Regions from separate parts of the Bounagaea algeriensis genome, predicted to be linked through region 1. Evidence: riboswitches for the same ligand, from Rfam matches in the RefSeq annotation. Region 1 holds a riboswitch; the other holds the start of a gene.
The links. A riboswitch is a leader RNA that binds a small molecule or an ion and turns the genes downstream of it on or off. The one in region 1 is predicted to bind S-adenosylmethionine.
Positions count from the first base shown of each region.

Region 1 (14,561 bases):
CCACCGCCGCCGATCACACCGGCCATGGCGGCGTAGCCGATCAGTGCCACGGCGGTGACGCCCACCGCGCCGACCAGCGCGGCCCGGGCCTCGCCGAGCAGCACCGTCCACACGATGCGCAGCCGGCTCGCCCCGGTCGTCACCGCCGCCTCCACCACGGTGAAGTTCACTTCGCGCAGCGCGTTCTGCGTCAACCGCGCGAAGAACGGTACGGCACCGATCGTCAACGGCACGATCACCGCCGTACTGCCGATCGACGTGCCGATCAGCACTCGCGTGAACGCCGCCAGCACGACCAGCAGCACCACGAACGGCACCGAGCGGACCACATCGACGATCACGCCGACGACCCTGTACAACGTCGGCCGCGGGTTCAGCCCGACCGGCGAAGTCATGTGCAGCAGCACGCCGAGCGGTAGCCCGCCGAGCACTGCCAGCAGGGTCGCTACCAGCACCATGTACAGGGTTTCGACCGTCGCCGGGCCGAGGAGTTCGAGAACCTCGGCCCAGGGGGTCACATCAGTCACGCGGCAACTCCGTCAACACTCACTGGGCTGCGACGCACGTGCGCGTCGCGCTCGACCATCCACTTCAGGGCGGACTCGGACCGTTCACCGCTGATCCCGACCCGGAACTTCGCCACCGGGGTGTCTCCCAGGCGGGTCAGTCCGCCACCGAGGATGTCCAATCCCACGTCGAACCGGCTCGAGGCCTCCGGCAGCAGCGCCCCCACCGCGGCGAACCCGACCAGCACCACCTCGGCAACGACGTCGTGCCGCCCGCCGACCGCGCCGAAGTGGTCGGCCTGGTCGGTCTCCGGCAGCAACGTCGTGCCGATCCGACTGCCCGGTTCGGTGACGAGGTCGAGCACCCTGCCGTCCTCGACCACGCTGCCCTGCTCGAGCACGGCGACGTCATCGGCGACGCGGCGCACCACCGCCATGTCGTGGGTGACCACGAGCACGGTGACGCCCAGTTCGGACCGGACGCGGTCGAGCACGGTCAGCACCGAGTCGGTCGTGCCCGGGTCCAATGCGGACGTCGGCTCGTCAGCCAGCAGCACCGACGGCTTCGCCGCCAGCGCGCGGGCGATCGCGACCCGCTGCCGCTGCCCGCCGGAGAGCTGGTCCGGGTAGACCGAGGCCTTGTCCGACAGGCCCACGAGGTCGAGCAGTTCGGCGACGCGGCTGCGCCGCTGCGACGCGTCCACCTTGGCCGCCTCCAGCGGCAGGGCGACGTTGCCGGCCGCGGTCCGCTGCCGCAGCAGCGAATCCCCTTGCGGCACAACGCCGATCTGCCGACGAGCGGCGCGCAGGTCGCGTCCCTGCAACGCCAGCAGGTCGGTCCCGTCGATGCGGATGGCGCCGCTTTCGGGGCGTTCCAGCAGCGCGAGGCACCGAGCGAGCGTGGACTTGCCCGCGCCGCTGGAGCCCACCACGCCGCAGATGCTGCCCGCAGGCACCTCGAGCGACACGTTGTCCAGGGCACGCACGGTCTCCCCGTTGTGCGGGAAGGTCTTCGTCAGGTTCTCAACGGTGATCACGATCGGCTCCAGATCAGCTCGCACCGGCCCCGGGCACACGGGTGCCCGGGACTGGAGTGGGAAGGAGGACGGCTGGGGGATCACATCCCAGTTGGACAAGCGGTCGTGGTGCGCCGTCCGTGATCGATGACGCGCCGTTGCGTCAGCAGCCTCCGGGAGGGGACGCAACGCTGCGAACGGTCCACAGCGTCGAGCCCGACGAGCAGGGACCCGCCGGTCGAACCGGCCCAGCTGGCAGGAAGGAAAATGGACACCACAACTCCATCGGTCCCGGCGTTAGCACCTGCCCGTGCGGGTGGTTGCTGCGGCGTCGTCGAGCCAGGTCTCTCGGCCGCTCAGGATGGGTTCTTCGCGATTTCCCGAATAGTAGACCCTACTGGCACGCCCGGGCGCAAGCTGTTATGGCCCACGTAACGGAATCGGATCAGGGCTTGCGCTGCTGCGCGTTCGAGTGCTCACGGTGCGCGCACGGACGGCTTCAGCCGCGGAGGCACTCCACCACGCGCGCGAAATCCCCCACGCGCAGCCGCTCCCCGCGAGCGGCCGGGTCGATGCCCGCCGCCCGCAGCAACTCCTCGGCGCGCCCGGCCGAACCGGCCCACGACGACAGGGCCGCGCGCAGCGTTTTCCGACGCTGCGCGAATGCCTGGTCGACCAGGCGGAAGACCTCCTCGCGCGGCGCCTGCGACGGCGGATCGACGCGTTCGAACGCCACCAGCCCGGAACCCACGTTCGGCATCGGCCAGAACACGCCGCGCGGAACCGAACCGGCGCGCCGCACCTCGGCGAACCACGCGGCTTTCACGCTCGGCACGCCGTAGTCGCGCCCGCCCGGGCTGGCGGCGAGCCGTTCGGCGACCTCGGCCTGCACCATCACCAGCCCGGTGCGCACGCTCGGCAGTTCCGCGAGCAGGTGCAGCACCACCGGCACGGCCACGTTGTACGGGAGGTTCGCCACCAGCGCGGTCGGCTCCTCCGGGAAGTCCGCGGCGCGCACGCGCAACGCGTCCGCCTGCACGGTGCGCAGGCGGTCGCTCGCCGCCGGTGCGTGCTCGGCGACCGTGCGCGGCAGCCGCTGCGCCAGCACCGCGTCGACCTCGACCACCGTGACCGCGCGGACCTCCTCCAGCAGTCCCAGGGTGAGCGACCCCAGACCCGGCCCCACTTCGAGCACCACGTCCTCTGCGCCCACGTCGGCGGCGGAGACGATGCGCCGCACCGTGTTGGCATCGTGCACGAAGTTCTGCCCGAGCTTCTTGGTCGGACGGATCCCGAGCTCGGCGGCCAGCCGGCGCACGTCGGCCGGGCCGAGCAGCGTCACCTGCTGGTCCACTCGCACCAATGTACCGGGCGGGGCGGAGGCGATCGGACGTGTCCGCGCCCCGCCGGGGCCGGGAAACCTCCGCCCGGACCGCCCGTCAGCCCGAAGCCGCGACCTTTCCGGATCGAGGCCGCGCTCGCGGGCCGAAAGCAGCGCCGCCGCGCCGGTGCGGGACCGGCGCGGCGGCGCGAACGCGGGTCAGCCCAGGCCGAGCTGGCTCGAGCAGGACGGCCAGGCGCCGTAGCCGCCGCGCGAATCCCGCACCTTCTCGGCGACGGAGATCTGCTGCTCGCGGCTGGCCTGGTGCGGGTACTCGGCGTACTGGTCACCGCCGTAGGAGCTCCAGGTGGACTTGTCGAACTGCAACCCGCCGTAGTAGCCGTTGCCGGTGTCGGCCTGCCAGTTGCCGCCGGCCTCGCACTGCACGAGCTTGTCCCACACGCCGCTGTTCGGCGGTTCCTTGCCGCCGACGCGGACCACGCGGGGCTGGGGCTGCTGGACGACCTTCTCCTTGATGGTCTCCCGGCCGACCTCGTCACCGTTGCGCTCGGTCACGCGGGTGACCAGGATCTTCTCGCCGGCCTTGCCCGGGTTCTCGACCTGCTCCTCGCCCTTGAGCATGGAGTCGTCGACGATCTCCTTCACCGGCGGCTCGACCGGCTGGCGCACGTTGATCACCGAGCTGCTGGTGCGGTCGATGCGCACCTCGGTGCCATCGGTGATCTTCTGCTCGCCGCCGGGCGTGATTTCGTCCTGCGGCCCCAGGTCGAAGTTCTGCTCGCGGACCAGGTCCTCGACGGTCACCGCGTGCGTGCTGACCGGACGCGGCTCGCCGGAACCGTCGACGACCGTGATGTCCTTGCTGGTCTGCACGTTGACGTTCATGCCGTCGCGCGGAACGGCCCGGTTCAGGTCGGCGGAGACCTGCGCGTCCTGCGGGGACACGCCCATCTGCCGCAGCGCCTGGCCGACGGTGACCGAGCGGACCCATTCCTCGCGCTGCTCACCGTCCACGGTCACCTTCATCAGGCGGCCGCGGTCGAGCGTGATGGTGTCGCCGTGGTTGACCTCGGCCTGCGGGGACGGGCTCAGCGCGTCGTGCGGCCCGACGTTGATGCCCTCCTCCTCGAGGACCTCGCCGACCGTCGAGTCGTAGGTGTTGACGGACAGCTCCTTGCCGTCCACGTCGAGCGTCACGGACTTGTCCATCGCCGCGGCGGCACCGCCGCCACCGGTCAGCGACAGCACGACCGCGGCCACCGCGCCCTTGACGAAGCGCCGCTTCCAGGTGGTGAGCGCTTGTTCGCCCTCCTCCTGGTCGGTTTCCGGCTGCGCCTGCGGCTGCGCCCGGGTCCGCGCGGGCTCGTCCGGGATCACCGGCAGCGGCACCGCGGGCAGCACCGTGGTTTCGGCGTTGATCAGCCGGATGATCTCGTCCACGTCGACGTCGGCCGTGGCCAGCAGGTCGTCGGCGTCCGGGCCGAGGGCCTCGTAGACGTCCTGCGGGGTGATGTCCAGGGTGCCCGGCGGGATGCTCGGGTAATCATCGGACGGGAAGTCGCGGAGCGCGCGCTCCATCGTGTCCGGGAAGCTCCCGATCGCGGGGATGTCCTGCGTGGACAGCACCGAGTCCGGGGTTGCCGAGTCCGGGGTTTCGGCGGTGCGCGGGCGATCCAGCACGCCCACGGCGCCGTGCCGCGCCGCGGGCCGGGACTGCGCCTCGCTCGGGTCGATCCAGGTCCGCTCCGCGCTGCGCGGCGCCTGCCACGCGGCGGTGTCCCCGATCGTTCCCGCCAACCGGCTGGTCTGCCACTGGTCGGCACCATCGGCGCCGCGACCGTGCCGGCCGCCGCGCGGAATCGTGTTCATCGGTATCCCGGGTGCCGTCCGGTCGGCACCACTGCGCGCGGGATTGCCGGGGTCGTCGCTATCGTTCACCGGGTCGCTACCTCCCGAAGGCGCAAAAGCCGTGCTCGCAGGACACGACGGGCTGCGCTCACCCCGATGAGGTGCACGCCGCCACTCCTGCCCCGATCCGACACGGCCTTTCGTGCTTCGCTGTGTACTCGACTCCCCTAGCCGAGCGCCGTTCCAGCCAATCCGATGGATCGACTCCCCGACGTGCACCGGCGGCGACTAGCGGATACCCGTCCCACGGCAGGTGTTGACGTGGGTTATGGCGCCGAGACTCTAGCGTGATCTCCACTGCCGAACCAAGGCACCAACATCGCGATGTGACTCGTATTACCCAACTTCGCCGCCTCGATCGTCACGCGCGGTGACATTTCGCCCGGAAAGTGCTCGCGATCGCCACCCGTTCGGCGGTATCCCTGATGCCGGGCGGGCGATGCGCGCGCGGACGCGCCACGAACATCCAACGCGAACGAAATTCGCTGGTAACGACCGCGGAATACGTCGCGAACGCCGTCACGTCATCGCGGCAGCCCCAACTTCCGGGAGCAGGCGGGCCACGCCCCGTAGCCGCCGCGGTCGGCGCGAACCGCTTCACCGACTGAAATCTGCTGCTCCCGCGTCGCGTTGTGGGCGTATCCGGCGAAACGGTCACCGTTGTAGGCGCGCCACGTGCTCGCGTCGAACTGCAGCCCGCCGTAGTAGCCGTTGCCGGTGTTGGCCTGCCAGTTGCCGCCGGCCTCGCACTCGGCGAGCCGGTCCCACACGGCGCTGCGCTGCTCCGCAGCCCTCTCGGCGGCAGCGGTCCCCCCGGCGGCGCCGGGGTTCGCCTGCGCGCCCAGCGCCGGGCCGACCGCACCGGCGCAGAGCGCGAACACCGCCGCCAGCGCGGTGCGCCCGGACGCGCGCACCGCGCGGCCGCGGGACTCGGGGAAAGCAGGGTTCTGCGAGGCGGTGTTCTGCGAGGCGGTGTTCCGGGAGGCGGTGTTCCGGGAGGGACCGGCCGCATCGCCGTCGTTGCGCATGTCCGTCCTGACTCTCGCGGGGTCCGGGCAGAGGCCGCGGCAACCACGGCCCGCCGCGCTCAGCACGAGCAGCGGGGGCGGTGTCCGCTTCGGGCTCCTCATCCGGCTTCCACTTCGGACGGTACGAAGTGCGCAGTCACCCGCAAGCCGGACGGTGAAACCGCGCTCTTAGCACGGCACGCGGCGAGGTCAGCAACAGGGGTCAGGACACGGGATCGAGCGAAAACGTCCGCTCGGCAGTGCGCGTGGTCGCCACTGTGAGTTCCTCCAGCGGCTGAGCGCGCAGTTCGGCGAGGTCCCGAAGGGTGTAATTCACGCAGTACGGCTCGTTCGGACGCCCGCGGTAGGGATGCGGCGCCAGGAACGGCGCGTCGGTCTCCACCAGCATCTGCTCCGCCGGCGCGATCTCCGCCGCCGCGCGCACCCCCTTGGCGTTGCGGAACGTCGCCGTGCCCGCGAACGACAGCACGTAGCCCGCGTCCAGGCACCGCCGGGCGACCTCGGCATCACCCGAAAAGCAGTGGAACACCACGGTTTCCGGAGCGCCTTCGTCGTCGAGGATGCGCAGGATGTCCTCGTGCGCCTCGCGGTCGTGGATCATCAGCGGCTTGCCGCAGCGCTTGGCGAGGTCGATGTGCCAGCGGAAGGCGTCCTGCTGCGCACCGGGCGAGGCGTAGTCCCAGTAGTAGTCCAGCCCCGTCTCCCCGACCGCGACGACCCGCGGGTGCTCGACGAGCTCGGTGAGCACCGCGCGGTCTTGCGCATCGAACTTCTCGGTGCGCGTCGGGTGCAGCGCGACGGCGGCGACGACGCGCTCGTCCCACTCGGCCGCGCGCACCGTCCACTGTGCCGACTCGATGTCGTCGGCGACCGTCACCAGCCGGCCCACGCCGGCCCGCTCGGCGCGGTCGGCCGCCGCGCGCACCCCCTCCGGCGTCGTCGCGCCGATGGCGTCCAGGTGGGTGTGCGCGTCCACCGCCGCCGCCGGTAACGACTCGGGCACCGGCGGCAGCTCCCGCTTGCTGCTCATCGTCCCTCCACATCAGCGGTGGTGCGCGAACACCACCGTCCACGCGCGACGGAGGCACCACCGCCGGTCCACGACCGGGCGGGGTGCCTCCGCGAACGCGTCGATCACTCCGCCGAGCGTCACTCGGGGATCGGCGCCCACTCCGGCCCGGTCTCGGCCAGCTGCGGGTCGACCTTGCCGAACAGGGGCTTCGGCTTGCTCAGCGGGCGCCCCACCGGCACTTCCTGCGGCTGCCAACTCGCCTGCTCGGCCGCGTACTCGCCCATGATCACCGGGTACTGCGAGCCGTCAGCGGAGTCGGATACCTCGTGCAGCTCCGGCTGGGCCGACCACACGCCGGTCCCGCCGAGCAGTTCGTGCACCTTCTGCGCCGAGTGCGGCAGGAACGGCGTCAGCAGCGCGTTCGCGTCCGCAACCACCTGCAACGCGGTGTGCAGCACCGAGTCGCGGCGGTCCGGGTCGTCGCCGAGCTTCCACGGCTCCTGGTCGGACAGGTACTTGTTCGCCGCGCTGACCACGCGCATCGCCTCCTGCGCGGCGTTCTTGAACCGCGAGCCGCGCAGGTTCGCGCCCACGGCGTCGAAGGCCTCGCGGGACTGCCGGCGCAGCTGCTCGTCCTCCTCGCGCGGAGCGTTCGGCGCGGGCACGCCGCCGTTGTTCTTCGCCGCCAGCGAGATCGCCCGGTTGACCAGGTTGCCCCACTCGTTGGCCAGCTCGAAGTTCGTCCGGCGGACGAACTCGTCCCAGGTGAAGTCGGTGTCCTGGTTCTCGGGGCCGGCCACGGAGATGAAGTACCGCAGCGCGTCCGGCCCGAACTCGCGGAGGAAGTCGCGCACGTAGATGACCGTTCCCCGCGAAGTGGAGAACTTCGAGCCGCTCATCGTGAGGAACTCGCTGGAGACGATCTCGTCCGGCAGCTTCAGCTCGCCGTACGGGCCGGTCTGGCCGCCCTTGTCGCCCTGGCCGTTGTGGCCCATGAGCAGCGCCGGCCAGATCTGGGCGTGGAAGGTGATGTTGTCCTTGCCCATGAAGTAGTAGGCCTGCGCGGACGGGTCGGTCCACCACGGCTGCCACGCATCGGGCTGGCCGATGCGCTGGGCCCACTCGACGCTGGCGGAGAAGTAGCCGATCACCGCGTCGAACCAGACGTACAGCCGCTTCATCGACTGCTCCCGCCAGCCCTCCAGCGGAATCGGCACGCCCCAGTCGAGATCGCGGCTGATCGCCCGGGGGCGCATGTCCTCGACGAGGTTGCGCACGAACCGCAGCACGTTCGGCCGCCAGTCGGTGCGCGTGGACAGCCACTTGCCGAGCGACTCGGTGAACGCGGGCAGATCCAGGAACAGGTGCTCGGTCTCCTGGAACGCGGGGCGCTCGCCGTTGATCCGCGACACCGGGTTGATCAGGTCGGCCGCGTCGAGCTGGTTGCCGCAGTTGTCGCACTGGTCGCCGCGCGCGCCGTCGGACCCGCACAGCGGGCAGGTGCCCTCGATGTAGCGGTCCGGCAGCGTCCGGCCGGTCGAGGGGCTGATCGCCCCGGTGGTCGTCTTCGGCTGGATGTAACCGTTGCGGTACATCGCCTTGAAGATCTCCTGCACGACGGCGTAGTGGTTGCTCGTCGTGGTGCGGGTGAACAGGTCGTAGGACAGCCCCAGGCCCTGCAGGTCCTCGGTGATGACGCGGTTGTACTTGTCGGCGACCTCCCGCGGGCTCAGGCCCTCCTTCTCGGCCTGCACCAGGATCGGCGTCCCGTGCTCGTCCGTGCCGGACACCATGAGCACCCGATTGCCCGCCATTCGCTGGTACCGCGTGAACACGTCCGACGGCACACCGAAACCCGAAATGTGGCCGATGTGCCGCGGACCATTGGCATAGGGCCACGCCACGGCAGTCAACACGGAGGCACTCATGTTTCCAGCCTACGGCGCACCGCCGGAACCACTCGAACCGCCCGTCCCGCGCCACCGGGGCACCCGCGGGGGACGGCGGAGAACATTTCTCGAGAAACGTCGGCGACGTTTCTCGAGAAATGTTCCTCACGTCACTCGAGCGAGGGTGACGCGCGGCGGCTCCGCTGCCCGTCGAGAGGCCTCTCAGCCGACCAGGTCGGCGCGGAACAGGTCCACGTTGTACGGGCCCCACTGGGTGAGCGTGAAGTACAGCACCGGGCGGTCCCGCGGCGAGGGGTACTGGAAGCCGCCGTACAGCGCCGGGTAGTCCAACCCGGCCACCGCGACCTCGCCAGCGCTCCACGGCCCCGTCAGCTCCGGCGCGCTGCGCACCACGATCGCCGCGCGGTGCTCGTCCAGGTGCGTGGCCAACCACAGCCCCAGGTAGGCGTGGAACCCGACCGAGACCTCCCCGACCGGCGCGGGCAGCAGCGCCGCCGCGGCGTACGGGTCCGCACCCCAACCATCGCCGGTCCAGTACCGGTAGGCGCGCGCCTGCAGCAGCTCCTCCGCCGGCACCGCGGCCAGGTGCGCTGCGCCGAACCGCCCGCTGGGCGTGCCGAGCAGGTAGAGCCAACCGTCCACGACTCCGGCGAAACCGACCATCTGGAACGGGTGCCCGCCCTGGTCCCGGCGACGCAGCCGGGCGAGCGTCCGCTGCTTGCGGTTCGGCCACACGGCCGTGCGCGACTTCGTCCACGTCCAACCGCCGTCCGCGGAGAAGGCCAGACCGCTGTAGTTCGTGTGCCACACGCCGGGCACGCCCCAGCGCCGGACCGACATGTAGTGCAGGTACGTCCGACCGTCGACGGAGATGCCGGAGGTCGGGATGACCGTCGCCTCGCGCGCCTCCCCGTCCGGTGCCAGCACCTGCTCGGCAACGCCGTCCCCGCGGGGCAGCATCCAGTCCAGCCGCAACCCCGCCTCCGAGTCGCCCGCCTCCGGGTCGGTGGTGCTGCTGTGGGCGAGCACGTTGCAGCGCCAGTCGGCCGTGCGCGGCCCCGCCCCGTAACCGCCCCAGCCGTGGCCGTAGGTGTCGCCGAACGCGATGAGCACTCCGCCGTCGGCGCAGCGCCAGGGAATGCCGAGGTCCGTGGCGGTGACCCCGAAGCGGCTCGCGGTGCGGTTCCGCGAGTCCTCACCGGTCACCCGCCCGATCCGGACGCTGCCGAGCACGCGCACCATGGCTTCCACGGTAGACCGGCGAGCGCGGCGGTGCCCCGCATCGAGGACGAGGGCACTGCATCGAGGGCACCCGCGTCGGGGGGCATCGGCGCACAGCAGCCGAACGCGAGCCAGATCACCCCGCCACCTGCGGCGGAGGCGATGGAGCGCACCCGGCATACTCGGCGGAATGCAGTTGTACACGCGGCCGCTGGACGCCGACGCCCACCCCTCGGCGGTGCTGCGGGCGCTCGTCGCCCGCGCCCGGCGCCGCCACCTGCCCGGGCCGGCCGCGCTGACCGGCGAGTGGTTCGGCTCGAGCGCGGTGCTGGCCCCCTCCGTGGCGATCACCCCGAGCGATTCCGAGTTCGGCCCGCTCGACACGAGCGACCCGCCGGTCTCCGGCGACCGGCCGGGCGCGGTCGGCGGCGGGTGGATCGGCTACCTCGGCTACCCCGACCGCCACGCCCAGCCGCGGCGCCTGCCGCGCACCGCGTGGGGCTGGGCCGACCACGTGCTGCGCCGCGACCGCGACGGCCAGTGGTGGTTCGAATCCCTGGGCAGCGAACCACCGAACGCGGAGCTCAGCGCCGAGCTCGGCGCGCTCGTGCGCACCGCGGCCGAACCGGCGCCGGCGCGGTGGAGCGGCCCGAGCGGTCGGACCGGAACCGCCGCGCACCCGGACGGCGAGCAGCACCGCAAGGCGGTGCGGCGCTGCGTCGCCGAGATCGCCGCCGGGGAGATCTTCCAGGCCAACATCTGCTGCCGGTTCGGCGTGCGTTCCGACGCCGAACCGTGGGAGGTCTTCGCGCACGGCAGCGCCCGGTTCGGCCCGGCCCGCGCGGCGTACCTGTCCGGCCCGTGGGGCGCGGTCGCGTCCCTGTCACCCGAGCTGTTCCTGCGCCGCACCGGGCGCGAGGTCCGCTCGCGGCCGATCAAGGGCACGCTGCCGCGCCGCGGACCCGCCGACGACGCCAACGCGGAAGCGCTGCGCAGCTCGGTCAAGGACACCGCCGAGAACGTGATGATCGTGGACATGGCGCGCAACGACCTCGGCCGCGTCGCCGAGACCGGCACGGTCACCGTGCCGCGGCTGCTCGAGGTGGAGCCGCATCCGGGCGTGTGGCACCTCGTCTCCGAGGTGCGCGCCGAGGTCCCCGCCGATCTCCCCCACGGGCGGCTGCTGCGCGCGACGTTCCCGCCCGCTTCGGTGACCGGCGCGCCGAAGCCCCGCGCGGTGCAGCTCATCGAGGAGCTGGAGGCGCAGCCGCGCGGCCTCTACTGCGGCGCGATCGGCATGGCCTCCCCCGCGGCCGGCATGGAGCTCAACGTCGCCATCCGCACGCTGGAGCACCGGGCCGGGGTGTACGAGTTCGGCGTGGGCGGCGGCATCACCGCCGACTCCGATCCGGACGCCGAGTGGCGCGAGAGCCTCACCAAGGCCGCGCCCCAGCTGGCCGTGCTCGGCGCCGACGAGGGCGGGTGACCGGCAGCTGGGGCATCGCCGAGCACGCCCGCGCTCCGGGTGCTCACCTCGAGCAGCCGCTGGCGGCCCGGGTCAGCCCGAAGCACGGCGGCGCAGGCCCGGTGCGGGCGTTCCGCACCCCCGCGCACGTTCGCGCCGTCACTCCTGCTCGCGGGCGGACAGCACCGCGTCGTAGAGCTCCTTCTTGCGGAGGCCGGAGAGCTCGGCCACCTCGGCGACCGCGTCCTTGAGCCGCACGCCGGCGGCCGCACGCTGTTCCACCTGCGGCACGAGCGAACCCGGATCGCTCGGCGCCGCCTCGGCACCACCGAGCACCACGGTGATCTCCCCGCGCACGCCCGCGGCGGCCCAGTCGGCGAGCTCGGCCAACGTGCCCCGCCGAACCTCCTCGTAGGTCTTGGTCAGCTCCCGGCACACCGCCGCCGGCCGAGCCCCGCCCAGCACATCCACCGCGTCGGCCAGCGCGTCGGCCAGTCGGTGCGGGGCCTCGAAGAACACCGCCGTGCGCCGTTCGGTGCGCAGCACGTCGAACCACCGCCGCCGCTCGCCCGACTTGCGCGGCGGGAAACCCTCGAAGCAGAACCGGTCCGACGGCAGTCCGGACAGCGCCAGCGCCGTGGTCACCGCCGACGGCCCGGGCAGGCAGGTCACCGCGAGGCCTTCGGCCGCGCACGCCGTGACCAGGCGGTAGCCCGGGTCGGACACGCTGGGCATGCCCGCGTCGGTGACGAGCAGCACGGTGCTGCCCTCGCGCAGGTGCGCCAGCAGCGCGTCCGTCCGGGAGGCCTCGACCGCGTCGTAGTAGCTGACGACCCGTCCCGCGGGCACCGCGTCGACGCTGGACGCGAGGGCGCGCACCCGGCGCGTGTCCTCGGCGGCGACGACGTCTGCGGTGCGCAGCGCTTCGCGCAGGCGCGGCGAGGCGTCCCGCGCGTCCCCCAGCGGGGTCGCCGCGAGCAGCAGGGTTCCAGCAGCGTCAGAGGCCGACATCGCCCTCGAGGTTAGACGGCGCGCGGCCGACCGGGCGGGGCGAGGTGGCCGTGCACCCGCGTCGCCGGCACGCCCTACGATCCCGGGTGTGAGCGTCCTCGTGCCCGAATCCGCCGGCCGTTGCGACGAGCTGGTCCCCGCCGGGCGAACTCCGCCGCCCCGACCTCCCGGGCAGCGCGATCCGCGTGGACCGCTGCGCGTGGCCATGCCCACCGACCGCCTCCGCGGGTGGATCGTCACGCTGGTGCTGGGCGTGCTCGGCGGGCTGGTGCGGCTGTGGAACCTGGGCCACCCCACCGACGACGGCACTCCGATCTTCGACGAGAAGCACTACGTGCCGCAGGCGTGGCAGATGCTGCGCAACGGCGGTTACGAGGACAACCCGGGCTACGAGCTGGTCGCGCACCCGCCGGTTGGCAAGCAGCTCATCGCCGTCGGCGAGTGGCTGCTCGGCTACAACCCGTGGGGCTGGCGGATCATGGCGGCACTGGCCGGGACGCTGATGATCGTGCTGATCGTCCGCATCGGCCGCAGGCTGACCCGCTCGACGTTGCTCGGGGCGATCGCCGGGATCCTGCTGATCTGCGACGGGCTCAGCCACGTGCAGTCGCGGGTGGGCATGCTCGACGTCTTCCAGGCGTTGTTCGTGCTCGCCGCCTTCGGCTGCCTGCTGGTCGACCGCGACCAGGTCCGCCGGCGGCTGCACCGCGTCGTCGAGGAAGGCCGCGTGACCGCCTCCGACTGGGGGCCGCGGCTCGGTGTCCGCTGGTGGCGGCTGGCCGCCGGGGTTTCGGTGGGCCTGGCCTGCGGGGTGAAGTGGAACGGCATCTACTGGGTGGCCGCGTTCGGGCTGCTGTCGGTGATCTGGGACGCCCTGGCGCGGCGCACCGCCGGGGTGCGCCGACCGTGGGCGGGTGCGCTGCTGCGGGACACCCCCGCCGCGCTGTGGGCGCTGCTCGTGCTGCCCATCGTGGTGTACTTCGGCACGTGGGCCGGCTGGTACGCCAGCGAGACGGGCACGGACCGGCACGCGGTCGAGCTCGACCAGGTCGGCCTCGGCTTCCTGCCGGACATGTTCCGATCGCTGCTGTACTACCACTCCAACGTGCTCCAGTTCCACACCGGGCTGACCTCTTCGCACCCGTGGGAGTCGAAACCGTGGTCGTGGCCGATGGGGCTGCGGCCGATGGCTTACTCGATCGACGACACCGCCCGGGGCTGCGGCCGCCCGGAGTGCGTCGAAGCGACGATGCTGCTGGGCACGCCTGCCCTGTGGTGGGTGGCGCTGCCCGTGGCGGGCTGGGCGCTCTGGCGCGTGGCGACCCGCTTCGACTGGCGGTACGCGGCGGTGCTCGTCGCCTACGGCGCCGGGTACCTCCCCTGGTTCAGCAACCTCGACCGCACCATGTACTACTTCTACGCCACGCCGCTGGCGCCGCTGCTGGTGCTGGGGATCACGCTGGTGCTCGGGGAAGTGCTCGGCGGGGTCGGCGACTCCGAGGAGCGCCGGCGAACGGGCCTGCTGGCGGTGTCGCTGTACGTCGGGCTGGTCGTGGCGAACTTCCTGTGGCTGTGGCCGATCCTCAACGCCGTGCCCATCACCCAGGGGCACTGGGACGCGGAGCTGTGGCTGCCCTCCTGGCGGTGACCGGGTACCTGGCTGCCCTCCTGGCGCAGCCGCGGCGTTGAAAGCGGTCGTAGACTCCGCTGCATGGCCCACGCCCCGGACGAACCGCTGCCCGAGGTCGCGGCGAGCGAATCCGCCCTGCACCGTTTCCTGCACGGCCTGCCCGCCGTCGACGCGGTGGGGCTGCACCAGCGCGCGGACGAGCTCGCCGGTCGTGCGCTCAAGGACGAGGCCAAGGACCGGGCCATCGACACGGCCATCGGCATGCTCGACCTGACCACGTTGGAAGGCGCCGACACGCCCGAGGTGGTGCGGCGGCTCTGCGGCCGGGCGCAGCACCCGGAGCCGTACGCCGCGGCGCCACCGGTGGCCGCGGTGTGCGTCTACCCCGACCTGGCCGAGACGGCCGTCACCGCCACCCGGGAAAGCCCCGTGCGGGTCGCCTCGGTCGCCACGGCGTTCCCGTCCGGCCGCGCCTCGCGGGAGGTCAAGCTCGCCGACGTGCGCCAGGCGGT
Region 1 covers NZ_CM137102.1:3,885,283-3,899,843, forward strand. Annotated here, with positions in the region: gene ACVGV2_RS17625 (methionine ABC transporter permease) at 1-527, opposite strand, end outside; gene ACVGV2_RS17630 (methionine ABC transporter ATP-binding protein) at 524-1,543, opposite strand; SAM riboswitch class I at 1,802-1,890, opposite strand; gene rsmA (16S rRNA (adenine(1518)-N(6)/adenine(1519)-N(6))-dimethyltransferase RsmA) at 2,022-2,876, opposite strand; gene ACVGV2_RS17640 (transglycosylase family protein) at 3,063-4,442, opposite strand; gene ACVGV2_RS17645 (transglycosylase family protein) at 5,297-5,800, opposite strand; gene ACVGV2_RS17650 (TatD family hydrolase) at 6,003-6,830, opposite strand; gene metG (methionine--tRNA ligase) at 6,950-8,740, opposite strand; gene ACVGV2_RS17660 (DUF4185 domain-containing protein) at 8,924-9,964, opposite strand; gene ACVGV2_RS17665 (aminodeoxychorismate synthase component I) at 10,134-11,429, shown strand; gene rsmI (16S rRNA (cytidine(1402)-2'-O)-methyltransferase) at 11,568-12,419, opposite strand; gene ACVGV2_RS17675 (dolichyl-phosphate-mannose--protein mannosyltransferase) at 12,508-14,067, shown strand; gene deoC (deoxyribose-phosphate aldolase) at 14,131-14,561, shown strand, end outside.

Region 2 (14,561 bases), 1.8 Mb from region 1:
GCTTCTCCAGCAGTTTGCGCTTGCGGCTGATGTCGCCGCCGTAGCACTTGGAAAGCACGTCCTTGCGCAGCGCGCGGATCGTTTCGCGCGCGATGATGCGCGAACCCACGGCCGCCTGGATCGGCACCTCGAACTGCTGCCGCGGGATGAGCTCGCGCAGCTTGTTCGTCATCTTCGTGCCGTAGGAGTAGGCGAAGTCCTTGTGCACGATCGCGCTGAACGCGTCGACCATCTCGCCCTGCAGCAGGATGTCCACCTTCACCAGGTCGGCGGCCTGCATCCCCGCCTCTTCGTAGTCCATCGAGGCGTAGCCGCGGGTGCGCGACTTGAGCTGGTCGAAGAAGTCGAACACGATCTCGCCCAGCGGCATGGTGTAGCGCAGCTCGACGCGGCTCTCGGACAGGTAGTCCATCCCGTTCATCGTGCCGCGCCGGCTCTGGCACAGCTCCATCACTGCGCCGACGTACTCGGAGGGCACGATGATCGTGCACTTGGCGATCGGCTCGCGCACCTCCAGCGGCTTCCCGCCCGGCCAGTCCGAGGGGTTGGTGACCTCCGTTTCGGTGCCGTCCTCGCAGGTCACCTCGTAGACGACGTTCGGTGCGGTGGAGATCAGGTTGAGGTTGAACTCCCGCTCCAACCGCGCCCGCGTGATCTCCAGATGCAGCAGACCGAGGAAACCGCAGCGGAAGCCGAAGCCCAGCGCGCCCGAGGTCTCCGGCTCGTACGTCAGGGCCGCGTCGTTGAGCAGCAGCTTGTCCAGCGCATCGCGCAGCAGCGGGTAGTCCGAACCGTCCATCGGGTACAGCCCCGAGTAGACCATCGGCAGTGGCTCGCGGTAGCCGGGCAGCGGCTCCGCGGCACCGTCCTTCACCGCGGTGACCGTGTCGCCGACCTTGGACTGGCGGACGTCCTTCACCCCGGTGATCAAGTAGCCGACCTCGCCGACACCGAGACCCTCGCTGGTCTTCGGATCCGGCGAGATGATGCCGACCTCCAGCAGTTCGTGGTTCGCGCCGGTGTACATCATGCGGATGCGCTGCCGCGGCGTGATCTTGCCGTCGACGACGCGGATGTAGGTCACCACGCCGCGGTAGGTGTCGTAGACCGAGTCGAAGATCATCGCGCGCGGCGGGGCATCGGCCTCGCCCTCCGGCGCCGGCATCCGGTTGACCACCGCGTCGAGCACCGAGTCCACGCCGTCGCCGGTCTTGGCCGACACGCGCAGCACGTCGCCCGGATCGCAGCCGATGATGTGCGCCAGCTCGTTGGCGTACTTCTCCGGTTCGGCGGCGGGCAGGTCGATCTTGTTCAGCACCGGCACGATCTCGAGGTCGTGCTCCATCGCGAGGTACAGGTTCGCCAGCGTCTGCGCCTCGATGCCCTGGGACGCGTCGACCAGCAGGATCGCGCCTTCGCAGGCGGCCAGCGAGCGGCTCACCTCGTAGCTGAAGTCCACGTGGCCCGGGGTGTCGATCAGGTGCAGCACGTGGTCGCGGCCGTCCACGGTCCACGGCAGGCGCACGTTCTGCGCCTTGATGGTGATGCCGCGTTCCCGTTCGAGGTCCATCCGGTCCAGGTACTGGTCCCGGTAGGCGCGCTCCTCCAACACTCCGGTCAGCTGCAGCATCCGGTCGGCCAGCGTGGACTTGCCGTGGTCGATGTGCGCGATGATGCAGAAGTTCCGGATGCGCTCCGGACTCGTGAACGTCGTGTCTGCGAAGCTGCTCACTCGTGGTTCCTCGCGTGTCGATACTGGGTTGTCCCCATCGTCCCATGCCGGGGGCCGCCTCCGGAGCCCAACTCCGGAAAGCGCGCGAGCTCCCCGACCCTGCACAGCGACAGTGTTGCTGAGCAGGGAAGACGAGCTCGCAGGGCGCTGCGCGCGGCCAGGGTCACCACCGGGCCGCGGCACTGCCACCCGGGGCGAGCGCGTCGGGCCCGCCGGAGCCGCGATCCGGCAATCGGATTCCGCGGCGGACGCTGGCGCCAACCGCGCGCGCTCAGTCTCCGCTCGGCGGGTTCCGCACGTCCACGCGCAGCGGGTGATCACCGGGGATCTCGACGAGCACGATCGGCAACCCGTCGGGATCGGCGATCCACGCCTCGTCCAGGCCCCAGGGTTTGCGCTCGGCCTCGACCAGCACGTCCACCTGCCCGCGCAGCCGGTTCATCTCCGCGGCGAGGTCCCGCACCTGCAGCCACAGCGACCGGTCCTGGCTCGGTGGTTGCGAGCCCTGGCCGGAGACCTCGAGGTAACCCTGCCCGAGGAAGAACACCGTCCCGCCCGGGAACTCGCGGGCGATCGCGAGCCCGAGCACGTCGCGGTAGAAGGCCACGGAGCGGTCCGGGTCGAGCGGTCGCAGGAGCATGCGGCTGCTGAGAATCTCCATGCCGCGTTTCTACCGCGCAGGTCACCGCTACGCGATGCCGAGCAGCACCACTCCGGCCAGCACGCCACTCCGGCCAGCACGATCGTGGCACCGGCCGCCGGGCGGCCCCGGGCACAACCGGCCGCACGACAGCGGACGGCCGCCGCGCGGACCGGAGCATCACCCGCCCACCGATGTCGCAGGTCAGCCTTGCTACCGTGGCCGCTTGCGCCGTGCGGCGTTCCGCAGGGAGGAAACCGCTCCGCACTCCGCGCACTGACCGGCCGCAGCGCCGGCGAGCGCGCCGGAGCGGTGCCGTACACAGCGCGGCGCGAACAGTCGAGCGACGAGGAAGGCGTACCAGTGGCCAACATCAAGTCCCAGCTCAAGCGGATTCGCACCAACGAGCAGAACCGCCGCCGCAACCAGTCGGTGAAGTCCCACGTGAAAACGGCCATCCGCAAGTTCCGGGAGGCCGCTGCCGCCGGCGAGAAGGACCGCGCCGTCGAACTGCAGCGCGCCGCCGGAAGTGCGCTGGACCGCGCTGTTTCCAAGGGCGTGCTGCACAAGAACCAGGCCGCCAACAAGAAGTCCTCGATGGCCCGGCAGCTCAACAAGATCTGACTCGCGGAGCTGTTTTCCGGAGCTGAATTCCGGTCCACCAGCACCGGGAAAGCCGCCCCTCGCCGTGCGGTGCACGGCGGCGGGCGGCTTTTCGCGTGCCGCCCCGGCGGGTTCGCCGGGCTCAGCTGCTCAGCGCCGGCCGCGCAGGGCGACCACGTCGAGCACGGCCCGCTCCAGGGCGTAGTTCGCGTCCGCGGCGTTGCCCTTGACGTCGGCGTTGAGCGCCGCGACGACGCCGAGCGCGTCGGTGATCCCGGTGCTGTTCCAACCGCGCGACTGCGCCAGGGCCTTCTTCACCTTCCACGGCGGCATGCCCAGCTCGCCGGCCAGCCGGAACGGGTCGCCGCCCTTGCCCGCGGAGGCGACCTTGCCGATCGTGCGCACCGCGTCGGCGAGCGCGTCGGCGATGAGCACGTGCGGCACGCCGAGGTGCAGCGCCCAGCGCAGCGCCTCGATCGCGCCGCCGCGGTCGCCGGTGACGGCCTTCTCCGCGACGACGAACCCGGTCACCTCGGCACGCCCCTGGTGGTAGCGGCGCACGGCCTCGGCGTCGACCGTGCCGCCGGTGTCCGAAACCAGCTGGGTGGCTGCGTTGGACAGCTCGCGCAGCTCCGATCCCACGGCTTCGACGAGCGCGCGCACCCCGTCGGTGTCGATCTTGCCGCCGACCCGGCGGACCTCGTCGCGGACGAACGCCTCCCGGTCGGCCGGTTTGGTGATGCGGGGGCATTCGGCGACCTGGGCGCCGAGCTTCTTCAGCTGGTTGGGCAGATCCTTGGCCTGCTTGGCGCGGCCACCACCGCTGTGCACGATCACCAGCACCACGCCGTCGGCCGGTTCGCGGGCGTGGGTGAGCAGCGCTTCGGCGATCTCCTTGCCGGCGTCCTGGCAGTCCTCCACGGCGAGGATGCGCCCGTCGGCGAACAGCGAGGGGCTGAGCATCTCGTCGAGCTCACCGGTGGTGAGTTCGGTCACCTTCGCCCGGCGCAGTTCCGCCTCCGGATCGGCCGCGCGCGCCGCGGCGACCGCCGCGCGCACCGCGCGCTCAACCAGGAGCTCCTCCTCGCCCACCACGAGGTGCAGCGGGGAGACGACCGTGCTCGGCGAGGTCATGTGCGACATCGTCGCACGCCCCCGGTGATCTTCCGCACCGTGGACGCTCCTGGCGAGATGCCGGGACGGTCCACTAGCGTGTCCGCCATAACCGGATAGCTAGCTCATCCAGAGGGGCAGAGGGACCGGCCCGACGAAGCCCCGGCAACCGGTGTCGGCTTTCCTGTACCGCGGGGGCCGCCGACGACAAAGGTGCCAACTCCGACCCGCCCGCGGGAGAGATGAGGAAAGGACCTCGCAATGACCGCCGCTGCCCAGGCACAGACCCCCTCGCGCTCCGCCCTCGACCTCGGACAGGCCACCGAGCTCGTGTCCAAGGAAGAAGGGCATCGCCAACCGCTGGCGCCGGAGTTCGTCAGCCTCGAGGACTTCTCCCCGCTCGAAGTCGCCTACGATTTCGGGCGCATCACGCGTGCGGAGATCGAGTCCGGACCGCGGTCGATCTGGCGCTACAAGAAACTCCTGCCGGTCCCGTCCACCGTGGACCGGATCGCGAACACCGAACCCGGCTGTACGAGGCTGCTTCGCGCCGACAACCTGGCGAAGGCCCTGGGCGTGAAGCAGATCTGGATCAAGGACGACACCGGCAACCCGACGCACTCGTTCAAGGACCGCGTGGTCGCGGTCGCGCTGGCCGCCGCCCGCGAATTCGGGTTCAAGGTGCTCGCCTGCCCGTCCACCGGCAACCTCGCGAACGCGGTCGCCTCCGCGGCCTCCCGCGCCGGCTGGGACTCGGTCGTGCTCGTTCCGAAGACCCTGGAACAGGCCAAGATCATGATGACCGCGGTCTACGACGGCTCGCTGCTGGCCGTGGACGGCAACTACGACGACGTGAACCGCCTGGCCACCGAACTGGCCGGTGAGCACGAGGACTGGGCGTTCGTCAACGTCAACGTGCGGCCGTACTACTCGGAAGGCTCCAAGACCCTGGCCTTCGAAGTCGCCGAGCAGCTGGGCTGGCGGCTGCCGGAGCAGATCGTGGTACCGATCGCCTCGGGCTCGCAGCTGACGAAGGTGCACAAGGGCTTCAACGAGCTCGGCGAGGTCGGCCTGGTCGAGCCGAGCCCGGTGCGCATCTTCGGCGCGCAGGCCGCCGGGTGCTCGCCCGTGGCCACCGCGTTCAAGGAAGGCACCGACGTGGTGCAGCCGCAGCGGCCGGAGACGATCGCCCGCTCGCTGGCCATCGGCGCCCCGGCGGACGGCCCGTACGTCCTGGACACGGTGCGCAAGACCGGTGGGGCGATCGAGGACGTCACCGACGAGGAAGTCGTCGAGGGCATCCGCCTGCTCGCGCGGACCGAGGGCATCTTCGCCGAAACCGCGGGCGGGGTGACCGTCGCCAACGCCAAGAAGATGTTCGAGAACGGCCAGCTCGACCCGGACCAGGAGACGGTGCTGCTCATCACCGGTGACGGGCTGAAGACCATGGACGCGGTCACCGAGCACGTGGGGCCGAAGGCGACCGTGGCGCCGAACACCGAGGCGGTGGATCAGGCCCTCGGGCTGTGACGGCGCGCCGCCGGCGGTCTCGTGGACGCGGCGCCGGCCGGGGCATCGCGGCCGCACCATCGCTGCTCACCACGCCGGGAGCAGTGCGTCCTCGGCCGCCGCGGTGCTCGGGCCGCGCCGGCCGGCCAGCACGGCGATGTCACCGTCCTCGTCGGTGCGCAGCACCTCCGGCACGCTCGCGAGCATGCCCAGCAGACGCCCGTGCGGGTGCCCGTAGTCGTTGTCCGCGCCGACGCTGATGAGCGCCACCCGCGGATCGACCGCCGCGACGAATCCCGGCAGGCTCGTCCGCGAGCCGTGGTGCGGCACTTTGAGCACATCGGCGCTCAGGTCCGTGCCCGACCACAGCAACTGCTGCTGACCGCGGACCTCCACGTCCCCGGTCAGCAGCACGCTGCCCGCCGGGGTGCGTGCGCGGAGCACGACGGAGGCGTCGTTGGCGGCTTCCTCCCCGGACGCCCGGGTGAGCGAACCGGTGGGGCCGAGCACGTCGAGGGTCAACGCCGGCCATCGCAGCGAACGTCCCGTCTCGGCGCTGAGCACGGGCGTGCCGTTGCGGCGCGCGTGCTCGGCCACCTCCCGCATCGCCCAGGCCGGTTCGCGGTGCGGGCCGACGGCCACGCCACCGACGGGCAGTTCCGCGAGCACCCCGTCCACCCCGCCCACGTGATCGGCGTGCAGGTGGCTGAGCACGAGCAGCGCCACGCGGTCCACGCCGAGGCGCCGCAGGCAGCCGGTCACCGCCTCGGCATCGGGTCCGGTGTCCACGAGCACCACCTCCCCGGGCCGACCGGTGGCCAACACGGTTGCGTCGCCCTGGCCGACGTCGCACACGACGGCGCTCCACCCGCCAGGCGGCCACGGCGACACCACGCTCCGCACCGGGACGAGGCAGGCGGCGAGCACGGCGGCGACGAGGACGACCCGCCGGAACCGCCGGAAGCGCAGTGCGAGCAGCACCAGCAGTGCAGTTCCGGCGAGCAGGAACCCGCCGAAGATCCCGTCCGGCCACGGCAGCAACGCCCCGGGGACGTCCGCCGCGTGCTCGGCCACTCCGATGATCCAGCCGAGGGCCGGAGTGGCCAGCAGCACGCACAGCTCGGCCACCTGCTGCACGCCCGGTGCGGTGATCGTGGCGAGCACGCCGAGCACGGTGGCCGGAGGGACCGCAGGCCCGGCCAGCAGGTTGGCGAGCACCCCGATGAGGCTGATCCCGCCGGACACGGCCGCGATGAGCGGAGCCGTGGCCAGCTGGGCCGCCGCCGGAACGGTGAGCATCTCGGCCAGGCCCACCGGAACACCGCGCTCGTGCAGCCGGGCCGACCAGGCAGGCGCGAGCACCACCAGCGCGGCCGTGGCCGCCACCGACAGGGCGAACCCGACTTCGCCGGCGAGGTTCGGAGCGAGCAGCACCAGGCCCAGCACGCTCGCCGCGAGCACCGGCAGGGTGGAGCGTTCCCGTCCGAGCGCCAGCGCGAGCAACGTGATCGCGCCCATCGCGGCGGCCCGCAACACGCTCGGTTCGGGCCCGCACAGCACCACGAAGCCGCACAGCGCCAGCGCGGCGACACCCGCGCACACCACCGGTCCGCAGCCGACCAGCCGGGCCAGCAGCAGCACCGCACCGCAGACGATGGCGACGTTCGCGCCGGACACGGCAACGAGATGCGTCAGGCCCGCGGTTTCGAAGTCCTGCTCCACCTCCGCTGGCAGCCCGCCGACGTCGCCGATCACCAGCCCCGGCAGCAGTCCCGCCGCTGCGGGCCCGAGCACCTCCGCCGCGGTGTCCCGCAAGCCCTGCCGCAGGTGTTCGGCCACCCGCTGCACCACCGGGACGTCTCCGGTGGTGCGCGGTGCGGAGTACGTGCTCACGGCGGCCACGGTGAGCTCCCCGGACCGCGGCGGGAGGAGATCACCGCGCAGCGCGGCCTCCTGCCCCGCGACGAGATGCTCCCACTCCGCGGTGGGGACGAGCAGCACGACCCGCCCCCGCATCTCCCGCAGCCGCCCGTCCACTTCCGCCGCCCGCAGCCGGGCCGGCACCAGCGCGCGCTCCCCTTCGCGGTGGTTGCCGTAGGAGTCGCCGCGCAGCGCACGGGGAGCATCGGTGAGGGTGACGTGCAGCGACGCGGCCGAGCCGAGGGAATCCTGCAGCGGGTGGTGCTCCACCGCGTGGGCACGCACGCTGATCGACGTGCCGGCGGCCACCACCAGCAGCGCGGCGGCGAGCACCGCCCGGGCGCCCGGACGTCCGCGCCCTCGCCACGCGACGGCGAGCGCGGCCGCAGCGCATCCGGTCGCCACCGCCGCCGGCGACCAGCCGCCGTACAACCCCAGCAGGGTCACCGCCCACACTCCGCACGCCGCGGGAACCAGCCGCAGGTCGAGGACCTCGCCGATCCCCGGAGCGCTTCCGGTGTCCGTTCCGGCATCGGCCGCGCGTACCGCGGAACTCACACCTCGGCCAGCTCCCGCAGCCGCTGCACGGTCTTCTCCCCGATGCCGTCGATGTCCTGCAGCTGGTCGACCGAGCGGAACTCGCCGTGCTCACTCCGCCAGCGCACGATCTGCTGCGCGGTGACTTCCCCCACGCCGGGCAGCTGTTGCAGAGCCTCCTCGTCCGCGCTGTTCAGGTTCACCGCCGAATCCTCCTCCGCGGAGTTCCCGCCCGGTGGAGGTTCCGGTTCGGGGATGCCGACGTGGAGCTGCTCGCCGTCGTCCAGCCGGCGGGCGAGGTTGAGGGCGGTGACGTCGGTGTCCGGCAGCGCCCCGCCCGCTTCGGCCAGCGCATCGGCGACCCGGTCGCCGGACTCGATGGTGACCAGGCCGGGTTCATGCACGCGTCCGACGACGCTGACAACGAGTTCCTCCGGTGTCTCCGCGGTGGCAGAAGGAGCGCTCGCCGCCGGCGGAAGCGGTGGGGCCGCCGCCGGGGAGCGCTGCTCCCCGGCGGCCTGCTGCCGCCACAGCACGGTTGCTGCCACGACGAGGCTGACCAGCGTGAGCCCCGCGAGCACGAGCACGCCGCCGCGTCCGGGATCGAAGCGCGCGGTGAGCAGTGTTTCCGGCACCCACCGGTGCAGCCGCTCGTGCAGTCGGCCGCGCGGCGCGGAAGCCTCCTTCCCGCTCGGGAGCATGCCGCCGCCGGAGGCGGTTCCTCCCTCCACCGCGAGTCCGCTCCCGACGGTTCCCGCCCCTGATGGCGGTTCGTCGAGCGAGTCCGGCGCGGGCCGCGGTTCGTAGCGCGCCCGCAGCTCCGGTGCGGAGTCCCGCGGCAGCACGGCGCTTCCCGCGCCGACCGCGCCCGTCCCGACAGGCTCCGCGCCGGATTCGGCCGCGGAGCTCGGAGCGGACCACGCGACGGGGTCCTGCTGGGGAGCACGGCCGAGCGCCCGCAGCCGCGCCTGCGGAACCGGTTCGGTACGGTGCGCCCGGAACAGCCGGAAGTCGTCCATGCGACGAACATAGAGCGCTGCCAAGGGCTTTCGCTGCTCCGAAATCCGAATCTGTGGAGAACTCGGCCCCTTGTGGACAACTCGCCCCGGTACTTGCCCGCCCGGGCGATGTAGCTCAGCCGTTCCGGGGTCCGCCTTCCGCGGGAGCAAGATCGTCCGCGGGACCGGTCTCCGGAGACCACACGACGACCCCCAGGGCACCCGGACCGATGTGCGCGCCGATCACCGCCCCGACCTCGGTCACCACGCAGTCGGCCACCGGGAGCGCCGCCCGCAAGCGCTCCGCCAGTCCCGCTGCCCGCTCCGGGGCGGCCAAGTGGTGCACCGCCACCCGCACGGACGCGTCACCGCTGCGCGCGGCCCGCTCGGCCCGCTCCACGAGGTGAGTCACCGCCCGCGACATCGTGCGCACCTTCTCCAGCGGGGCGATCCGCCCGGACTCGACGTGCAGCACGGGTTTGATGGACAGCGCCGTGCCGAACACCGCGGCCGCCGCGCCGATGCGCCCACCGCGCCGCAGGTGCTCCAACGTGGGCACTGTGAACAGCGTCTCGGTCCGCGCGCTCGCCCGCGACGCGGCCCGCTCCACCTCGTCCGCGGTGGCACCGCGCGCCGCCTGCTCCGCGGCCGCCAGCGCGGGAAACCCCACGCCCATCGCCGCCGAAGCCGAGTCGACCACGCGCACGCGGTCCGTGCCGACACGCTCGGCGGCCACGCGCGCCGCGTCCCACGTGCCGGAGAGGTGGCGGGACAGGTGCACCGCCACCACCGCGTCCGCCCCGCTGTCCAACGCCGCCGCGTAGGCCGCCGCCAGCTCGTCCGGAGCGGCCCCGGAAGTGGTCACCCGCTGGTGCTTGCCCATGGCGCGGGCCAGCTCCGCCGGCGCCACCGCCGACTCGGCGAGCGGATCGGCCCCGGCGACGGAAACGTGCAGCGGAACCACACCGATGCCGAAGCGGGACGCGGACTCCGCAGGCAGGTACGCCGTCGAATCGGTGACCACCGCGACCGTCACGCGTTCACCCCGCGTCGATCAGCACAGCGCATGTCACTCGGCACAGCCCATGTCACCCACTCGTGTGGTCACTGCGGCAGCACACCCGTGTTGTACGCAGCCAGCCGCCACCGGCGGTCCTGACGAGCGATCCGCACGAGCACGGCCCAGTGGCAGTTGGCGACGCCGCCGAGCCCGGGCCACAGGTGCACCGGCAGCTCCAGCAGCTGCGACGTCAGCGCACCGATCACTCCGCCGTGCGCGCACAGCAGCGCCGTGCCCGAATAGGCCCGGTCCAGTTCCTGCACCACCTGGGCGGCGCGCTCGGCGACGCGCACGCGCGCCTCCCCGCCGGGCGGCGCCCACCGCGGATCGGTGCGCCAGGTCAGCATCGCCCCCGGCCAGTGGTGCTCCACCTCGGCGCCGCTGAGGCCCTGCCACTGTCCGATGTCGGTTTCACGGAGCCGCCGGTCGAGGCTCACCTCGAGCCCGGAAACCTCGGTCAGCACGGCAGCGGTGACCTGCGCCCTGCGCAGATCCGAGCTGACGACGACGTCCGGGGAGTACTCGGCCACCACGGTGGCCGCGCGTTTGGCCTGCTCAACTCCGGTTTCGGTGAGCTCGCTGTCCAGATGTCCCTGCAGCCTGCCGGCGCGGTTGTGCTCGGTCTCACCATGCCGCCACAGCACGAGGCGTTCCAGGCTCACGCCTCAACGTCCCCGGTCTCGCCGTTGTCCGCCGCGGTCACGACCCCTTCGAGCGCCACCCGCGGGCAGTCCTTCCACAGGCGTTCCAACTCGTAGAAGGCGCGCTCCTCGCTGTGCTGGATGTGCACCACGACATCGGTGAAGTCGAGCAGGACCCACCGGCCCTCCCGCTCGCCTTCGCGGCGCACCGGCTTGGTGCCCGCGGCGCGCATCTTCTCCTCGACCGCGTCGACGATCGCGCCGACCTGCCGCTCGTTGGATGCGGAGGCGATGATGAAGCAGTCGGTGATGATCAGCTGCTCGGACACGTCCAAGACGACGACGTCGACGGCCTTCTTGTCCGCGGCGGCCTGCGCGGCCACCCTGGCGAGCTCGCGGGACTGTTCGGTCGCTGCCACGTGACTCCTTTCGACGGGGTACCCAACCCTCCAGGGTAGCCCGTGCGGGCGCGCCGTCGGGGCGGCGCTCGGCGTAGCGGCCGGACCCGATCGAGACCTGGCTGTCCGCGCGGCGTCCGCACCGCTACGGTCGATGTGCACCGACCGCTCCGTGACACCGGTCGTACCCGCGCGGGAGTCCGGCCGCGCCACGCGCGACGGGATCACCCGCGACACGTTCGATCACTGCGAGGCATGCGATGGCAGACGGTTTCCACCCGGACTTCCCCGGCGCCGGCCAGGGTTCCGCGCGCCCCGACCGCACCCGGGTGCACCGCGTGCGCAGCGCCGAGCTGTCGGCCGAGACCGCGCAGTCGGCCGGGATGCGCCGGATCGAGGCGATCAGCGGCAAAACGGTGGGATCCGAGCACCTCTGGACGGGGCAGACGCACGTGGCACCGGCGACGGCCTCGTCGAACCACCACCACGGCGAGTCGGAAACCTCGATCTACGTCGTGACCGGACACCCCCGCTTCGTCCACCACGACGGCGATGAGGAAGTCGCGCTCGACACCGAACCGGGCGACTACATCTACGTACCGCCGTTCGTGCCGCACCGCGAGGAGAACCCCGATCCGGACGAGGAGGCCGTGGTCGTCATCTCGCGGACGACGCAGGAGGCGATCGTGGTGAACCTACCCGCGCTGCACCCGCTCGACGGGGAGTGACGTGGAAACGCCGCCCTCGATCGCCGTGCGCCCCACGAGCGTCCAGTTCGGACACCCGTCGGACGCACTTCCCCGCCGGCCAGAGCCGAACGTCGGTAGCGCCGCCAGGTCACGCGCAGCACGACCTCAGTCGAACTCCGCGGGCAGCGCCGGGTCCTGCCAGTGGGCGTGCAGCAGGTGCAGCTGCGGTTCGAGCACTCGCGAGTGCGACAGCGGCGGGAGCGCGTCGAGGGAGAACCGGTCCACGGCCGAAGTTTCGATCGAATCCTGCGCGACTCGTCCGCGTTCGCGGCACAGGAAGAACAGCTTGTGGACGTGGTGGGCGAAATGCGGGCGGTGGCCCTGCTTCTCACGGTCGAGCGCGGCGACCAGCTTGTCGACGTCGACGGCGACACCGGCTTCTTCCGCCACCTCCTTCGCGACCGCCTCGGAGGGGGATTCCAGCACGTCGCACCAGCCGCCGGGCAGGGTCCAACGGTCGTCGGAACGTTCCCGCACCAGCAGGATCCTCCCGCTCTCGTCGAAGATGCCGCCTCGAACGTCGACTTTCGGGGTCATGTAGCCGGAATCGAGCGCGACGATCCGGTGCAGCTGTCCGATGTCGCCGTCGCTGACGAGTCCCATGAGTTCTTCGGCGCAGCGCCGCACCTGCTCGTACCGCTCCCGGTCGTAAGGGTCGCCGCCGTAGGTGAGGCCGTTCTGCGCGACGGCGAGCAGCGTGAGAGCGTGCTGCCGGATCTGCTCGGCCGCGTCGTCGGAGGGCGTCGCCATGGCCTCGTCACCACCGTCCCGCTGATCGTGTCGTCGCCGGATTCGCGACAGGCCCGGGTTCGCTGGGCATTTGACCTCCGCTGGGCATTTGACCTCCGCTGGGCATTCGGCCGGACCCGACCGTGCGGGTCAGGTGGTTCGACGTGGTTCGAGGACGACCAGCGGGATCTCCCGGGCGGTGCGCTGTTGGTAGCGCTCGTACTGCGAGTAGGTTCCCACGACGTGCGGCCAGAGTCGACGCCGCTCTTCTGGGGTGGCGACGTGCGCATGCACCGGCAGGATCTCGGCCTTGAGTTGCACGGTCGTGTCCGGGTGCGCCCGCAGGTTGTGGTACCAGGCCGGGTGCTTGCTGTAGCCGCCCTTGGACGCGACGAGGACGAGGTTCTCGCCGTCGCGGGTGTAGAGCAGCGGCGTGGTGCGCCGGGTTCCCGACCTGGCGCCGACGTGCTGGAGCAGCAGCATCGTCGGGAGCCCGGGTGCGGAATGCCCGATCTTGCCGTTCGTGGCCCGGTAGGCGGCGATGTGCAGCCCCGTGATCTTGTCGAGGACGGGCCAGGACCGGTCCGCCAGCTTCATCAGATCCATGACCACGGACCTTAGGATACGGTTGTCCGATGACGCCGCCGACGGAGCGCAGCCGCATCGCCACGGCCGCCGATGCAGACGAGGTCGCCGGCCTGCTCGACCGCTTCCAAACCGAGTTCGACGAGTACACGCCGGGAGCCGCGGCGCTCGCTCCCCGCGTTCGCGCGCACATCGCGGGCGGACTCAGCCTGTTCGTGCTGGCCGACCCGCCGCACGCCGGCGTGGCCCAGCTGCGGTTCCGCGAGTACCTGCTCACCGGCACCCCGGTGTGCTACCTGGAGGAGCTGTACGTGGTGCCCGACCGCCGCGAGCGGGGCCACGGCCGGAAGCTGGTGCAGACCGCGCTGGAGATCGCCCGCGAACGCGGAGCCACGACGGTGGAGCTGGGCACCTCCGCCAGCGACACCGCGGCGCGCGGGCTGTACGAGAGCTTCGGGTTCACCAACCTGGAGAAACCGGGCAGGCCGGAGACGCAGATGCTCTGCTACGAACTCGAGTTGTAACGCTGCGTTGGTGGGGCTTGCTCGCGCTCATCTGCACCGGAGTTGTAGCGGGCCGACCCCCTGAAGCCGCACGGGCAGCACCGGGCGGCGGTCCAGGGGCCGCTACTCGACTGCACGCATGAGCCAGCCGGCGGCAGCTCAGCTCAGTCGGTGGCGGGCGGGATCGGGTGGTTGGCCTGTAGTAGTCCGTGCGGGTCGTGCTCGGCCTTGAGCTGGGCGAGTCGCTGGTAGTCGGCGGGTTCGAAGGCGGTGCGCACTCGCTGATGATCGAGGGGACCGAAGGTGAAGTTGAGTGACCGCCCGAGAGCGTGTGGAGCGAACTCCGCGAGAAGCTGATCGTGTAGTGCGGTGACGCTGCCCGTTTCGCTGGTTTCTGTCAGCGACAGCAGCCCCAGGGAGTAGCTGGCGTCGCGGTGACCGAGGGCGTTCGGTGTCTGCGGGGGTCGGGCGAGTGCGCCGCCGAGATGACGAAGCCCGACCACACAGCTACTGGAGGCTGACGGGCCGACCTGGTGGACCAATGTGCTCAGCTCCTGCGGGTCGAGGTCGTCGAGCAAGAGGCTGGTTCCGCGGTAGCCACTGGGTTGGTCGGGTTCGTCGAATACGGCTCCGGATTCGGAGTAGGACAACTCACGCAGGGTGTCCTGCAGCAGCGGTCCGAGCGCTCGGAGCGGCTCGACGAGCTGTTGCCCCTGTTCGGCCGGGCCGGCGTAGCTGATCTGTAGTTGTGCGACATGGCGACCACGCATCGGCTCGGGGACCATGGGCAGGTCCGGGAACGGGATCACCGACACGGCCGAGGTCATCTCGTCGGGGACTGAGT
Region 2 covers NZ_CM137102.1:1,203,340-1,217,900, reverse strand. Annotated here, with positions in the region: gene lepA (translation elongation factor 4) at 1-1,732, opposite strand, end outside; gene ACVGV2_RS05540 (VOC family protein) at 2,004-2,393, opposite strand; gene rpsT (30S ribosomal protein S20) at 2,736-2,996, shown strand; gene holA (DNA polymerase III subunit delta) at 3,126-4,109, opposite strand; SAM riboswitch class I at 4,211-4,337, shown strand; gene thrC (threonine synthase) at 4,350-5,618, shown strand; gene ACVGV2_RS05520 (DNA internalization-related competence protein ComEC/Rec2) at 5,685-8,018, opposite strand; gene ACVGV2_RS05515 (helix-hairpin-helix domain-containing protein) at 8,072-9,073, opposite strand; gene ACVGV2_RS05510 (DegV family protein) at 9,189-10,088, opposite strand; gene ACVGV2_RS05505 (histidine phosphatase family protein) at 10,157-10,774, opposite strand; gene rsfS (ribosome silencing factor) at 10,771-11,172, opposite strand; gene ACVGV2_RS05495 (cupin domain-containing protein) at 11,412-11,879, shown strand; gene ACVGV2_RS05490 (NUDIX hydrolase) at 12,006-12,650, opposite strand; gene ACVGV2_RS05485 (nitroreductase family deazaflavin-dependent oxidoreductase) at 12,780-13,235, opposite strand; gene ACVGV2_RS05480 (GNAT family N-acetyltransferase) at 13,265-13,738, shown strand; gene ACVGV2_RS05475 (FAD-binding oxidoreductase) at 13,882-14,561, opposite strand, start outside.
Region 2: another riboswitch for S-adenosylmethionine. It lies ahead of thrC (threonine synthase); the one in region 1 lies ahead of ACVGV2_RS17630 (methionine ABC transporter ATP-binding protein).